DNA from 3 places in the Rahnella sp. CFA14(1/10) genome. Region 3 is predicted to be linked to each of the others. Evidence: predicted binding sites of a transcription regulator. Region 3 holds the regulator's gene; each other region holds the start of a gene.
The links. Region 3 encodes PurR, which represses purine synthesis genes. Its sites were predicted from a motif close to CANGCAAACGTTTGCNTG; they were not measured.
Positions count from the first base shown of each region.

Region 1: the regulator PurR is predicted to act here: its motif matches at 2,297-2,314, upstream of rbsD (D-ribose pyranase).
Region 2: the regulator PurR is predicted to act here: its motif matches at 2,198-2,215, upstream of EVX52_RS23090 (NCS2 family protein).

Region 1 covers NZ_SEWS01000006.1:350,565-355,960, reverse strand. Annotated here, with positions in the region: gene rbsC (ribose ABC transporter permease) at 1-345, opposite strand, end outside; gene rbsA (ribose ABC transporter ATP-binding protein RbsA) at 352-1,857, opposite strand; gene rbsD (D-ribose pyranase) at 1,865-2,284, opposite strand; gene kup (low affinity potassium transporter Kup) at 2,499-4,367, opposite strand; gene ravA (ATPase RavA) at 4,635-5,396, shown strand, end outside.
Region 2 covers NZ_SEWS01000014.1:92,769-98,164, forward strand. Annotated here, with positions in the region: gene EVX52_RS23080 (PTS sugar transporter subunit IIC) at 1-764, shown strand, start outside; gene gltS (sodium/glutamate symporter) at 820-2,031, opposite strand; gene EVX52_RS23090 (NCS2 family protein) at 2,270-3,661, shown strand; gene EVX52_RS23095 (AsmA family protein) at 3,816-5,396, shown strand, end outside.
Region 3 covers NZ_SEWS01000001.1:248,651-254,046, reverse strand. Annotated here, with positions in the region: gene punC (purine nucleoside transporter PunC) at 1-527, opposite strand, end outside; gene punR (DNA-binding transcriptional activator PunR) at 664-1,569, shown strand; gene purR (HTH-type transcriptional repressor PurR) at 1,605-2,630, opposite strand; gene EVX52_RS25730 (YnhF family membrane protein) at 2,935-3,054, shown strand; gene EVX52_RS01195 (C40 family peptidase) at 3,220-4,116, opposite strand; gene EVX52_RS01190 (Grx4 family monothiol glutaredoxin) at 4,579-4,920, shown strand; gene rnt (ribonuclease T) at 5,013-5,396, opposite strand, start outside.

The sequences.
Region 1 (5,396 bases), on a different contig from region 3:
GACGCCACCCACAGCGGCACCCAGCACCAGCGCAGCCCCCACAGCAACCAGCGCATTCACTTCCAGTCCGACAATCGAGGCGGCAACAGCACCGGTCAGCGCCAGCAAAGAGCCGACGGATAAATCGATACCGGACGTCAGGATCACCAGCGTCATACCCACCGCCATAATAGCGTTGACGGACGTCTGCTGGAGGATGTTAAACAGGTTGTTAACCGTAAAGAAATTCGGGCTCATGGAAGAAACCACGGCAATCAACACCAGCAGCGCAATCAGAGACTTTTGCTCCAGCAACCACTCTTTACTGATCCAGCGCTTTTTGGCTGGCAATGTCTGAGAACTCATATCTGATTACTCCTGCGTCACGCCGTATTGCTTGCCGACAGCAGCTGCCATCAACACTTCTTGCGTAGCCTGTTCTATCGGGAATTCACCGCTTAAATGACCTTCATGCATCACCAAAACCCGGTCACTCATGCCAATCACTTCCGGCATTTCTGAGGAAACCAAAATGATGCTCAGCCCTTCGCGCTTGAACTGGTTTATAAGCTGGTAAATTTCTTTTTTAGCACCAACGTCAACGCCGCGCGTCGGTTCGTCGAGGATCAGAACTTTCGGCCGCGTCATTAATCCACGGGCAATCGCCACTTTTTGTTGATTACCGCCGGACAGCAGGCCGATGGTCTGCATCATTGACGGTGTTTTGATATTGAAAAGGCGGATGAAATCGCCGACAGCCTGCTGTTCGTCGGCATGCTTAAGGCGCCCGCCGGTGTGACTGAAATAGCGCAACGCGGTCAGTGACATGTTTTCTTTCACAGACATACCGAGCACCAAACCATCGCGCTTACGGTCTTCAGAAATGTAAACAATACCGTTTGCCAACCCGTCTTGCGGAGAGTGAGTCACCACTTCGCGGCCATCTAGCGCCACATAACCACTTTTACGCGGTAGCGCGCCGTAGAGAATTTTCATCAGTTCGGTACGGCCGGCACCCATCAAACCGGAAACCCCCAGGATTTCGCCGCTGTACAGATCAAAGCTGATGTTGTTCACTCCCGGTCCGCTGATATCACGCACCTGCAGGCGCAGCGCACCGCGTTCATGATTAATACGCGGGTATTGTTCCTCCAGACGGCGACCCACCATCATTTCAATCAACGTGTCTTCTTCCAGTTCGCTGACCGGACGCTCTGCAATGAACTGCCCGTCACGAAATACCGTCACGTCGTCGCAGATTTCGAAGATTTCTTTCATGCGGTGTGAGATATACACCACGCCACAGCCGGCAGCTTTCAGTTCGCGTATAACGCTAAATAAAGAAGCGGTTTCAGTATCGGTCAGGGCATCGGTCGGCTCATCCATGATGATGACTTTGGATTCAAAGCTAAGCACCTTAGCTATTTCGACCATTTGCTGGTCGCCGATGGATAAATCCCCCACCAGCCGGTCACTTTTGTAACGCAGATTCAGGCGCGCCAGCAGTTTATCGGCTTCGGCATACATCTTCTTCCAGTTGATACGGCCAAAACCGTTTACAAACTCACGGCCAAGGAAGATGTTTTCAGCAATAGTCAGTTGAGGGATCAGATTTAATTCCTGATGGATAATCCCGATCCCGGCTTCCTGCGATGCTTTCGGACCGTTGAACGTCGCTTCCTTACCCAGAAAACGTACTGAGCCGGCATCTTTTTGATAGATGCCGGTCAGCACTTTCATCATGGTGGACTTGCCCGCGCCGTTTTCCCCCACCAACGCCATCACTCGTCCCGGATAGACGCTGAGCGCCGCGCCGGAAAGGGCTTTCACGCCGGGAAAGGCTTTATCAATGCCTGTCAGTTGCAGCAAAGGTTGCATAAAAGCCTCAGAAGGTTACGCCGGCACACAGAATAATGTTCGCATAAGGCGAACATTCCCCGCTGCGGATCACAGCCCGACTTTTTTCGCTTTGCGCTTTGAATGCCTCATGGCTGACGTAATCCAAAGCAATGGTGTTTCCCTGGTGTTGTTCGAGTTGTGTCAATTGGGCGAGCAACGCTTCATGGAGTTGAGGATTTTTAGTCTGGATTTCCTCGGCGAGGATAGCCCGCTCAACCTGCATCTCGTGTGTCACTACCTCTAAGACTTGTAAAAAGGTGGGGACTCCCTGGGTTAATGCCAGATCGATGCGTTGGCAAGCTGCTGGCACCGGAAGACCGGCATCGCCAATAACCAGCTGATCGGTGTGGCCTAACCGGGCAATAACATGTGAGATTTCGGCATTTAACAGCGGTGACTTCTTCATTGTGAACTCCTACAGCGAAACGTTTCGCTCATTGAAGAGTTTATAAAGATTAGCGGACATGGCAACGAGCTAGTGATGGAATTGTGATCAGCGTCGAAACGTTTCGCTGACTGATTCGGAAACAACGTGGAAATTTGAGTTATCGTTTAAGAAAGGCAGGAGCAGAAATAAAACAGGGTACCCGAAGGTACCCTTTGAGCGGCAGAAATGGGGATCAGATTTCCACCTGCGTGCCGAGTTCGATCACCCGGTTAGGCGGAATTTCAAACTGATCGGGCGCACGCAGGGCATTGCGGCTGAGCGCCATAAAGAGTTTCCCACGGAAGTACAGATACCACGGGCGCTTGGTCAGGATCAGCGATTCATGCGACATGAAGAATGACGTTTCCATCATCCGGCACGGTAATCCTTCCAGACCACAGCGATGGAATACTTCTTCCACGTTCGGCGTTTCTTTAAACCCGTAACTGGCTACTACACGCCAGAACGTCGGTGACAGCTGCTCGATGGTGACACGCCGGACATTATGCACATAAGGCGCATCTTCCGTGCGCAGCGTCAGCAGAACCACGCGCTCATGCAATACTTTGTTGTGTTTGAGGTTGTGCAGCAATGCAAACGGAATGACGTTGATGGCGCGAGACATATACACAGCCGTTCCCGGAACACGCACCGGCGGAGATTTTTCCAGAGAGGCGATCATCGCCTCCAGGGAATTCCCATGCTCGTTCATACGGCGCATAAGGCGGAAGCGTTCGCTCTTCCAGGTGGTCATCACGATGAACATGCACAAACCCAGCGTCAGTGGCAACCAGCCACCGGAGAACAGTTTGGTGGCATTCGCCGCGAACAGCGGGATATCCATAAACAGCAGACCGATCAGTAAAAGTCCGACCAGGAAGGGTTTCCAGTGCCAGTTTTTAAGCGCAACCGTACAGGAAAGTATGCTGGTCAGCACCATCGTACCGGTCACGGCAATACCATAAGCCGCCGCCAGATTGCTCGAATGCTCGAAGCTGGCGATAACAATAACCACCGCAAAATAAAGCAGCCAGTTGATAGCCGGAATGTAAATCTGGCCTGCTTCCATTTCTGACGTATGGATAATGCGCATTGGCGGTAAATAGCCCAAACGTACAGCCTGGCGGGTCAGGGAAAACACGCCCGAAATAACTGCCTGGGAGGCGATAATGGTCGCGAGTGTTGCCAGAATCAGTAACGGGATTAATGCCCAGTCAGGCGCCAGCAGGAAGAACGGGTTCTTAATCGATTCCGGTTTTTTCAGCAATAATGCGCCCTGACCGAAATAGTTCAGCACCAGAGAAGGCAGTACCACGGTGAACCAGGCCAGACGGATAGGGAATTTCCCGAAGTGGCCCATATCGGCATATAACGCTTCAACACCGGTAATCGACAGAACCACTGCACCGAGCGCCAGGAAGGAGAACGACTTATGCTCGATAAAGAAGTTAACTGCCCACATAGGGTTCATGGCGCGCAGCACTTCAGGATTCTGCATAATACTGTTGACGCCAAGCACCGCCAGCGTCAGGAACCACAGCAACATTACCGGTGCAAACAGTTTGCCCACGATGCCGGTACCATGCTTCTGAATAATGAAAAGCAGCGTCAGAACAGTAATAGAAAGAGGAACGATATAAGGATCGAGCGAAGGGGCTGCGATTTCCAGACCTTCCATTGCGGAAAGTACTGAAATAGCCGGAGTGATCACCACTTCACCATAGAAGAAGCTTCCCCCGATCAGGCCGAGAATGACCAGAACGGCAGTGGTTCGCGCCGACGTGTTTCTGCCTGCCAGAGACATCAGCGTCAGAATACCCCCTTCGCCTGCGTTGTCCGCCCGCATCACATAAGTGAGGTACTTGAGCGAAACAATGAGGATTAACATCCAAAAAATCAGAGAAAGAAAGCCAAAAACGACGCTGGGTTCAACGTTAAAACCATAATGACCAGAAAAACACTCTCTTAAGGTATAGAGAGGACTGGTACCAATGTCGCCATAGACCACACCAATGGCGGCCAGGGTTACTGCTGGGAGTGACCGTTTATGTTCAGTGCTCATATTTCGTTTCTTTTTTGCTCGAACATCCGTAAGCGATGTGTGCGCTCAGACTTATGATGCCCACTAAAAGGCGCACAGTATGCACGAATAAATCAGATTGCCTACCCTTAAATGCGCAGTGAAACCGGCGTTCTTATGAACGAGGTCGCATTTTTGATAATAGAAAATTTTTAGTAATCAACAAGCTATAACGATAAAAATAAACGTGGAATATCGTCACCAGCCAGTACACTATTCAATAACTTAATGGATACCGAAAGAGACAGTATGGCGCAATCTCCCCTTTTGGCAGAACGGATAGCCCGTCTTGCCAACGCATTAGAACATGGCCTGTACGAACGGCAGGATGCCATACGACTTTGCCTTTTGGCCGCCCTGTGCGGCGAAAGCGTTTTCCTGCTGGGGCCGCCGGGCATTGCAAAAAGTCTGATCGCCCGTCGCCTGAAATTCGCGTTCCGCCATGCCCGCGCTTTTGAATATCTTATGACACGCTTTTCCACGCCGGAAGAAGTCTTTGGTCCGCTATCAATTCAGGCCCTGAAAGATGAGGGCCGCTATCTGCGTCTGACCGAAGGTTATTTGCCGGAAGCTGAAATTGTCTTCCTTGATGAAATCTGGAAAGCCGGTCCCGCCATTCTCAACACGCTTCTGACCGCCATCAACGAGCGCCGGTTCCGTAATGGCGAGCGTGAAGAAGCAATACCTTTACGTCTGCTGGTCAGCGCTTCCAACGAATTACCCGAAGCTGATGGTGGTCTTGAGGCACTGTATGACCGCATGCTGATCCGTCTGTGGCTGGATAAAGTGCAGGATAAGCAAAATTTTCGCTCACTGCTGACCAGCCGTAACAATGAAAGCACTAATCCGGTAGCAGAGTCTCTGAGTATCAGTGATGAAGAATACCAACAATGGCAGCCGGAGATCGACAAAGTCAATCTTTCAGACAGTTGCTTTGAGCTGATCTTCCAGCTGCGCCAGCGCCTTGATGCCCTGGATACTGCCCCTTATGTTTCTGACCGTCGCTGGAAA
Region 2 (5,396 bases), on a different contig from region 3:
TTGCCGTGGTGATTACGCTTTTCCCGCTGAGCTTACTGGTACAGTCAGGGTTTGATATGTTGTTGCCACAGGCGATTATGGCGCTGTTTGAACCGCTGATTTCTGCCGCAGACTCACTGCCTGCAGTACTTCTCGCCGTGCTGATTTGCCACCTGCTGTGGTTTGCGGGCATCCATGGCTCGGCCATTGTTTCCGGTATGTTGCAAGCGTTTTGGTTAACCAATCTCGGTCTGAATCAGACCGATCTCGCTGCCGGTTTACCCATGACACACATCATGACCGAGGCCTTCTGGAATTTCCTGATCGTTATTGGCGGTTCAGGAGCGACGATGGGGCTGGTGCTGTTATTCTGCCGAAGTAAATCAGCACATCTGCGTACGATGGGGAAACTCAGCCTGGTGCCAAGTTGTTTCAATATCAATGAGCCGGTGATTTTTGGCACGCCTATCGTCATGAACCCGGTATTTTTCATCCCTTTCCTTCTGGCACCGATGGTCAATGCTGTTATCGCCTATTTTGCCGTTTCGACGGATATTCTTCCGCACATGATTTCACTGGTTCCGTGGACATCGCCAGCGCCGATTGGTGCGGCATGGGCAATGGGCTGGGATTTCAAAGTATCAATACTGGTCATACTACTGATGGCGCTGTCGATGGTGATTTATTACCCGTTCTTCAAAGTTTATGAGAAGCAGTTACTGACGCAGGAGAAAACCGCTGAAGCCGAACCGATGTTCACTAAAAAAGCGGACGCAGCACAATAAACCTGACGGGAAGGAATGAGTCAGGCACAGAAGCGACGTTTCTGTGCCTGTTTTTTTAACTGATCGCCGGGAATACGGGCAACATCAGATAGAGTTTAATCACAATCGCATTAGCAATATCAATGAAGAACGCCCCCACCATCGGCACCACCAGAAACGCAAGATGCGAAGGACCAAACTGATTGGTGATCGCCTGCATATTGGCAATAGCCGTCGGGGTAGCACCCAGCCCGAAACCACAGTGTCCTGCCGCCAGCACCGCTGCATCGTAGTTTTTTCCCATCACGCGATAAGTCACGAAAATTGCGTAACACGCCATCGAGAGCGTTTGCACGATAAGAATCGCCATCATCGGCAACGCGAGAGATGCCATCTCCCATAATTTAAGACTCATCAAAGCCATGGCGAGGAACAGCGACAAACTGACGTTACCCAGCACGGATACCGCACGGTCAAAGACACGGTAAAAACCGAGCCATGCCAGTACGTTACTCATGATAACGCCCACGAAGAGCATGCAGACAAAGGTTGGGATTTCAAAGGCCGAACCTTGCAACATGCTGGAGGTATATGTGCCTGCCATCAGGCAAATCGCGATCAGGGCGATAGTTTCCACCATCACCAGTGGCGTAATCATTCTGCCAATTGACGGTTTCTCAAATGCGCTCGGATCGACCGTATCTTCAGGATTTCCGTTGGGGGAGGAAGAATGGCTAACCAGATAGCGCGCCACCGGACCGCCAATAATACCGCCAAGAACCAGTCCAAAAGTCGCGCAGGCCATAGCGACTTCTGTGGCATTTTCAAAGCCATAACGCTCAATAAACAGTTTGCTCCATGCCGCCCCGGTGCCATGCCCGCCGGAAAGGGTAATCGACCCCGCCAGCAATCCCATCAGCGGATCCAGCCCCAGCATTTTCGCCATACCGATGCCGATGGCATTTTGCAAAAGCAGTAAACCCAGAACAACAAAGACCAGCAGAAACAGGGATTTCCCACCTTTCCGCAGGCTTGCCAGATTAGCGTTAAGACCGATCGTGGCAAAAAACGCCAGCATCAGTGGCTCTTTTAAAGACATGTCGAAACCGACTTCCCAGCCGAACATCTGATTAGCGAGCAGCAGCAATAAAGCGACCAGTAAACCACCGGCAACAGGTTCAGGAATGGTGTATTTCTTGAGGAATTTGACCGACTGGACGCATTTTCGTCCTAAAAGGAGTACCAACGTGGCAGCAACCAGGGTGCCGTAGGTATCGAGTTGAATCATTGACGAACTCCATTCTGAAATAAATCCAATAAAATTATTGGCTTATAAAATTTACACTGACATATTTTTTCCCAGAAACTGAATTAGAAGTCATACACACTACATCAGGCAAGAAAAACAGGTCATAAATCCCACCCAATCCCAAACCTGCTGCGGAAAATCCCGCTTAGCAAACGATTGCTTTTGTCGCTGATTTCTATAAAAATGCCCGCTTTGCCGCTTATTGGAATGCCACAGCATGAGTTCGCAAACCGCAGAACAAGAAACACAGCAACCCGATCTCTCCCGCCAGCAAAAAAGTGAACTGATTTACCGGCTCGAGGACCGTCCGCCATTACCACAGACATTATTCGCCGCCTGTCAGCACTTGCTGGCGATGTTTGTTGCGGTAATAACACCCGCATTGCTGATTTGTCAGGCGCTGGGTTTACCTGCACAGGATACGCAGCACATCATCAGCATGTCGCTGTTCGCCTCCGGTCTGGCCTCTATTTTACAGATTAAGACCTGGGGACCGGTCGGCTCGGGTTTACTCTCTATTCAGGGCACCAGCTTTAACTTTGTGGCACCGCTTATCATGGGCGGGATGGCGCTGAAAAATGGCGGTGCGGATGTGCCGACCATGATGGCGGCGCTGTTCGGTACGCTGATGCTGGCTTCCTGTACCGAAATCATTCTTTCCCGTTTCCTGCATCTCGCGCGCCGCATTATTACGCCGCTGGTTTCCGGCATTGTGGTGATGATTATCGGGCTGTCACTCATTCAGGTCGGTCTGACGTCTATCGGTGGCGGTTATGCGGCCATGAGCGATCACACTTTTGGGGCACCGAAAAATCTGCTGCTGGCTGCCGTTGTGCTGGTGGTGATTATCCTGCTAAACCGTCAGCGCAACCCTTATCTGCGTGTCGCGTCTCTGGTTATCGCGATGGCCGTGGGTTATCTGGTAGCCTGGATGACGGGCATGTTGCCAACCGTCGCGCCAGCCACACAAAGCAACTGGATAACATTACCGACACCGTTGTATTACGGTCTGGGTTTTGACTGGAATCTGCTGATCCCGCTGATGCTGATTTTCATGGTGACATCACTGGAAACCATCGGGGATATTACGGCCACTTCAGACGTTTCTGAACAACCGGTCAGCGGCCCGCTGTATATGAAGCGCATAAAAGGTGGCGTGCTGGCCAATGGTCTGAACTCAATGCTTTCTGCAGTATTTAACACCTTCCCGAACTCCTGCTTCGGACAAAACAACGGCGTCATTCAACTGACCGGCGTTGCCAGCCGTTATGTTGGTTTTGTGGTCGCGCTGATGTTGATTATCCTCGGGCTGTTCCCTGCCGTTGCAGGATTTGTGCAGCATATTCCTGAACCGGTGCTGGGCGGTGCCACCATCGTGATGTTCGGTACTATTGCCGCTTCAGGTGTGCGTATTGTTTCCCGTGAGCGTCTGAATCGCCGCGCGATTATGATCATGGCGCTTTCTCTCGCCGTCGGCATGGGGGTTTCACAGCAGCCGCTGATCCTGCAATTCGCGCCAGACTGGCTGAAAACCCTTCTGTCTTCTGGCATTGCGGCGGGCGGTATTACTGCGATTGTTCTGAATCTGGTTTTCCCTCACGAAAAGTGATCACGGGATGTAATCTGTGTGCAACAGCGGCAGTGGGTCTGGAACCCCTGCCGTTTTTTATTGCCTCCGTTCTGCTAACCTGTTGAGAAAAGTCGCTGTTTGCGGCATAAACAAAGAATCTTTTTTCCACTTTCCCGTTACAGGGCTCCAGACGATGAGATTTATCGGTAAAATTTTGCTGACGTTCGCCTTACTTCTGGTGCTGGCGATCGTGCTGGTATACGTCCTATTACAAACCCGCTGGGCGGCTGGCTGGGTCAGCCGCTGGGTCAGCAATAACAGCGAGTATCGTCTTTCCGTGGAGAAACTCGACCATAACTGGTCGTCGCCGGGTCGCGTGACGTTAACCCATGTGATTTTCGGGCAGAAGAATCAACCGGAAGTGCTGAATGCCGGTGAAGTTGATCTGGATTTAAGCTGGCGGCAAATCACCGAACCGCGCTTTTTCGATCGCGTCGTTTTGGTCAACGGACGCCTCAACGTCAGTCCCTCCTCAATCAGATTGCCGTTGCAGGCCAATACTTTGCAACTGAGCAAGATGGCGCTTACCGGCAATGCCGCGGGCTTAGACATTCAGGGCCAGCAAATTAACGCCGGTATTTCGCCGTGGCAGCCAAAATCCAATCAACTATTAGGGGATAAGGCTGACTTCCAGCTGAGCGCTGCCGGCCTGACGGTCAACGGGCTGGCAACCGAAAATGTGCTGATTCAGGGCAATATCGATCATAAAAATCTGACGCTGAGTAATTTTGGCGGCGATCTGGCCCGCGGTCAGTTAACGGGCAAAGCCACACAGGCCGCCGACGGTAGCTGGAACATTGAAAACCTGCGTCTGAGCAATGTGCGCCTGCAAACTTCAAAACCGCTTTCCGCTTTCTTCGATGACTTCCAGACCCTGCCAAAAGTGACTATTCAACGCCTTGATCTGATTGATGCCCGTTTGCAGGGAACGGACTGGGCATTCAGTGACGTTGATTTATCCGTGCAGGATCTGACGCTCGAAAAAGGCGACTGGCAAAGCGACGAGGGTGAAATCACCCTGAATGCGACCGATATGATTGATGGGAATCTGCATATTCAGGATCCGATCATTAGCCTCGACCTTTCGCCGCAGGGTATCGCTATCAAACAAGCCACGGCGCGCTGGGAGCGCAGTTTATTGCGCACGACCGGTAACTGGCTGCGCGCCAACAAACGTCTGCAGCTTGATGAGGTTTCCGTCGCGGGCCTGGAATACACGCTGCCGGAGAACTGGAAACAACTCTGGAACCAGGCGCTGCCAGATTCGCTGTCTGAAGTCTTTATCAGCCGGTTTATTGCTAACCGGAACCTGATTATTGATATCAATCCGCAGTTCCCCTTCCAGCTGACCGCGCTTGATGGCCTTGGCAATAACCTGCTGCTGGCGCGTAATCATCAATGGGGGATCTGGAGCGGTAAACTGAATCTGAATGCCAGCGAAGCAACGTTTAACCGCAATGACGTGCGTCGCCCTTCCATCACGCTGGAGGCGAACGACCGACAGGTGAATATTTCAGAGCTGAGTGCCTTTACCAAAGAGGGATTGCTGGAAGCCAGCGCGACGGTTGATCAGCAGCCACAGCGTCATTTCTCTATGAAAATGACCGGTCGCTCCGTACCGGCAAATCAGCTGGAAAACTGGGGATGGCCACATGTTGCACTGGAAGGTAATGCCAATATGCAGCTGAATCTGCAAGGACAAATGCCGGCAAAC
Region 3 (5,396 bases):
GTCAGCACTAAAGCGATGGCAACGACGGTCAGCAGGGCAAAAATAGCTTCCCAGTCAAAATGATTGAGCACCCAGGCACCCAGCAACGGTGCAAGAGCCGGAGAAAGCGCCACTAACGGCATAATGCTGGCAAAAGTTTTTTTTGCCACATCGGCAGAAAAACGGTCAACAACGATAGCCTGCCAGGTGACTGCGGCAGCACACACGCCTATGGCCTGTAAGAAACGCAGGGCCAGAAGAGCGCGTACATTCTCAACCCAGATAACACCCAGACAGCCGAACGCAAAAAGTATCAGACCAAGAAGCAATACCGGTTTACGGCCGATTCTGTCCGACAGTGGCCCCCACAGCAACTGACCAACAGCAAATCCACCGAGAAAAATGCTCAGACTTGCGCTGATCATCCCGGGGCTGGTCATCAGACTGGTTTGCATGGCACTGAATGCAGGCAGATACATATCGGTGGCTAAAAAGCCCAGCATGCTCAGACCCGCAAGATAGAGCATAAATCCAAAGGAGGGTTTCATTATTGTCTCGTTAATTTATTTATTGCAGATGATGTGACGCAGATTTCATACCGGGGGCGGAGTTTAACGCTTTGATAACAGGCTTGTGAAACGTTAATATTTGCACTCTGCTATCAAAAAAATTGAAGGCTGGATTATGTGGTCAGAATACGCTCTCGAAGTGGTTGATGCTGTCGCAAGAACCGGCAGTTTTAGTGCAGCTGCGCAGGACTTACACCGTGTGCCTTCTGCCATCAGTTACACCGTCCGCCAGCTTGAACAATGGCTGGCCGTGCCGTTGTTTGAACGTCGACATCGTGACGTAGTGCTGACGCCAGCGGGAAAGGTTTTTGTCGATGAAGCACGGGTTATGACAAAAAAAATGATAGCCACCCGCCGGCAGTGTCAACAGGTGGCGAACGGCTGGCGCGGCGAATTACGTGTGGCGGTCGACCGGATTGTCAAACCCGCACGGACACGGCGTCTGGTGCTCGATTTTTATCGCCATTTTGCGGATACCGAACTCATTATTCACTCGGAAGTGTTTAACGGTGTCTGGGATGCGTTGGTCGACGGGCGTGCAGACGTGGCGATCGGCGCTACGCGCGCGATACCGGTTGGCGGGCGCTTCAGTTTTCGTGATATGGGATTTATGGACTGGCATTGTGTCGTCAGCCCGCAACATCCGCTGGCGCAGCTATCCGGTGCGCTGAACGATGATCAACTGCGACCTTATCCGGCATTGTGCCTGGAAGATACTTCCCGGACATTGCCTAAGCGTGATACCTGGACGCTCGATAACCAGCGGCGTCTGGTCGTGCCGGACTGGACCTGTGCGCTGGAATGCCTGACTGAGGGTTTATGCGTGGGTATGATGCCGGTTCACCGGGTCATGCCGTGGATTGAACAGGGAAAATTACAGGTGCTGGCACTGGAGAATATATTCCCTGACAGCCCGTGCTGCCTGACGTGGGATCAAAGCAATCCTTCACCTTCACTGAGCTGGCTGTTGGAATACATGGGCGATACAGACACCATGAATCAGGAATGGCTGCGCGATTAGAACAAACGCCTGCACAGGCAGGCGTTTGTTATTTGTTAACGACGGTAATCGCGGTACGGGCCGTCGGCGACTGAACGGCGCTCGACCAGTTTCGGATGCACTTCGATGGTCTGGGACTCTTCACGCTTACTGACAATTCTGTCCAGTAACATCGTAAAGGCCATTTCACCCAGACGTTCTTTCGGCTGATGCACGGTTGTCAGCGCCGGGGAGAAGTAACGGGCGTTACGCACATTGTCGTACCCGATCACGGAAATATCCTGAGGAACGCGAAGGCCGAGTTCGTCTGCGGCACAAATTGCACCCATTGCCATCACATCGCCGCCGCAAAATACGGCAGTCGGACGATGCTTCTGCATCAGAATCTTATGCATTGCCTGGTAGCCAGACTCTGGTTCGAAATCACCCTGAACTACCCATTCGTCACGAAGAGGAATATTGGCTTCAGTCAGTGCTTTCACAAAACCCTGGAAGCGGCCGCCGCCGGTATTACGCGCCAGTTGCCCGGGGATCACGCCAATATCACGATGACCGCGTTCAATCAGATAACGACCGGCCATGTAACCACCTTCGAAAGCGTTATCGATAATGCTGTCGGTAAAGTTCTTGCGTGCTTCACCCCAGTCCATGACCACCATGGGAATCGAGCGGTACTCTTCGAGCATATTGAGCAATTCATCAGGGTATTCCGCGCACATCACCAGCAAGCCGTCGACGCGTTTTTGCGCCAGCATTTGCAGGTAGGCCTGTTGTTTCTCCAGGTTATTATGCGAGTTACACAAAATCAGCGTATAGCCTTTGGAGAAGCAGCTGTTTTCCACGGCTTCAATCACTTCGGCAAAATAGGGCGCTTCGCTTGAGGTGGCCAGCAGGCCGATGGTTTTAGTGTTATTGACCTTCAGACTGCGGGCTACAGCACTCGGAGAGTAATGTAACTCTTTGATTGCAAGGAGAACCGCTTCTTTGGTTTCTTCGGCGACGAAACGTGTTTTATTGATGACGTGCGACACGGTTGTAGTGGAAACGCCAGCGCGCTTTGCGACATCTTTAATCGTTGCCATGTAAACAATGACTCCTGAACTCACGTGCTTCAGCACGTTAGCATTATGTTAATCGTTTGCCTGCGAGGATTTAACTGCTGGCTTCTCAAAGGGCAGTGAAATCATTGGGTGGATTCTTCAGAATGAGGCGCGAAATGCTCTCGGGTGAAATCGACCGGCACACAGACGTGTTAACCGACAATTTTCTCTTATAATGCAGGAAAGTGGAAGCAAAATTCTCAGGAACGCATTGTCATTCAACACAAGATTTTAAAGGTTAATTATGAGAAAATGCGTTGGCACACAATGAGTGTGGTATTAAGAAATGCCACAATTTGATCCGAAAGGGGGTTTGATGGACAGCAACCTGAAATTATCGTTGATCACCACGGTATGCGCTTTGCTTATGATTATCGCTTTCAGCTTCACTGCAATAATGAACTGATTCAATAAGTGATCCGCCATAAAAAAGGGCGACGCCTGTCACAGGCGTCGCCCTTTTCAATGTTACGCAGTGACCGTTACCGCCGATGTTCTTCCCTGCAGAAACGCTTCGTTAAATGCTATTCAATGGCTGATTAGCGAACCTTCAGACTTAACGAATTGTTTATTATCGGATCGTTTTAGGGGTCATTACCCGACGTGCGCCTACATAGTGGTCTTGCCAGTAATCATCGCCAAGAGAAGTAATTTTAATGTCTTCGCCCGTTCTTGGAGACTGAATAAACTTGCCGTTGCCAACGTAAACCCCAACATGGTCTGCCGCGCCGCGGTTATTGATTCTGAAGAACACCAGATCACCGCTTTCAAGTTCGCCGCGTTTGACCGGAGCGGCATCGCGCAGGTGATACATTTCATTCGCTGTACGTGGCATTTTTATACGGATCAAATCTTTGTAAGCATAATAAACTAAGCCGCTGCAATCAAAACCGGTATTCGGCGAGGTTCCGCCCCAGCGATACGGTTTTCCTACCTGGTGCATCAGTTTGGTCATGGCCGTTTGCTGAGCATGCTGATAGCGTTTTTTATGTGTTGCACTTAGCGTAATCGGTTTGCTGTCTTCTTCGAATTTCTTACCTTTACGGTGCCGGCCATAGGCTTCTTTTTTACCGGCCTTTTCCGTGCTGTTTTTCGCGAGGGCACGGGTTTTGCTATGTCTCTCTGTTTTGCTCTCGGCCCGCGTGGTCTTGAGTGTCTTTTCTTTTTTACTTTCGGCCCGCGTTTTGGCGCTTCTCTCCGTCGTGGTCTTTCGTTTAACCAGTTCGGTGCTTTTCACTTTCTTCTTCGAATTCTTATCCTGAGTTTTTTGTTCTGTGACGGGCGCGGTTTTCGTTTTTTTACTGTTTTTCGCAGCAACCGTTTTTCGCTTTCGTCGTTCTTCCGGCGCAGCCTGATTAACATGACTTTTACGCTGATCGGCAGAGACACGAGTCTGTGGCGACGCATGTGCCATATTTAAAAACAGCTGGGTAAAGAGCAGCACAAAAAGCGTGAACAGTAAGCGCATAGCTTCGTTACCATGAGTGGTAGGTTAAACATCAGGGATGTCAGAGTATTGCCTAAAAGAACCCGACAAAAAAGCACGAATTGCCTCGATTCTAGATCATATTGTGAGAAAAAGTTAATAGCTTTTTTTATGTCGAAATAACCGCCATTTTTAGTCAAAAAAATGACCGTTTTTCATGATGTTAATATTTGAGTTAATCAGTGGAATTCTGCAAATTTGATCGGATTGATGAACGCCGGAAATGTTATTCCCGATGAATGTTTAAATATGTGAGCCTGAGCGCACCCGCTAAAAATGGTTAAATAAATTGTCAGCACTGAGAAAGACCCCACAAAAAATGGCGTTTTTATCTGATGGCTGCCGTCGTTACAATAGAAGGTATTGTGATTGTACACCGTCTCTTTGTGCTGCGCGTGAAGAGCAATGATCGTGACAGCCTGTACCGGCTTGAGGAAGCAAGAAATGACTACTCCAACTATTGAAAAGATTCAGAAGCAAGTTTCTGAAAACCCGATTCTGCTGTACATGAAAGGTTCGCCAAAACTGCCAAGCTGCGGTTTCTCTGCTCAGGCTGTTCAGGCGCTTTCTGCCTGTGGCGAACGTTTTGCTTACGTGGATATCCTGCAGAACCCGGACATCCGTGCTGAGATGCCAAAGTTTGCTAACTGGCCAACGTTCCCACAATTGTGGGTGGACGGCGAACTGGTTGGCGGCTGCGACATCGTGGTTGAGATGTTCCAGCGCGGCGAGCTGCAGCAGTTGATCAAAGAAACTGCTGAGAAATACAAATCTTCTGAAGAGTAATACTACGGAAGATCACCGGCTTTTCGACCGGAAAATATGAAGAGCGACATGATGTCGCTCTTTTTTGTTTTCAGTCCGCCGGAAAGTCGTCATTACTGATTTTCTTCAGACGCCGTTTCGTCTTCGGCTTGTTCGTCTGAAAGCACCAGAGGCCAGCCGCCAAGGCGTTTCCATCGGTTTACCAGTTCGCAGAACAACTCGGCCGTGCGCTCGGTATCATACAACGCAGAATGTGCCTGGCTGCTGTCAAAATCGATACCCGCACTGATACAGGCTTTTGCCAGCACCGTTTGCCCGAGTACCAGCCCGCTTAGCGCGGCAGTATCAAACGTAGCAAAAGGGTGGAACGGATTACGTTTCAGCCCGGCACGTTCGGCCGCTGCCATGAGGAAACTGTGATCAAAATTCGCGTTGTGCGCCACAATGATCGCACGGTTACAGTTCTGCTCTTTCATTCCTTTGCGGATGACTTTGAA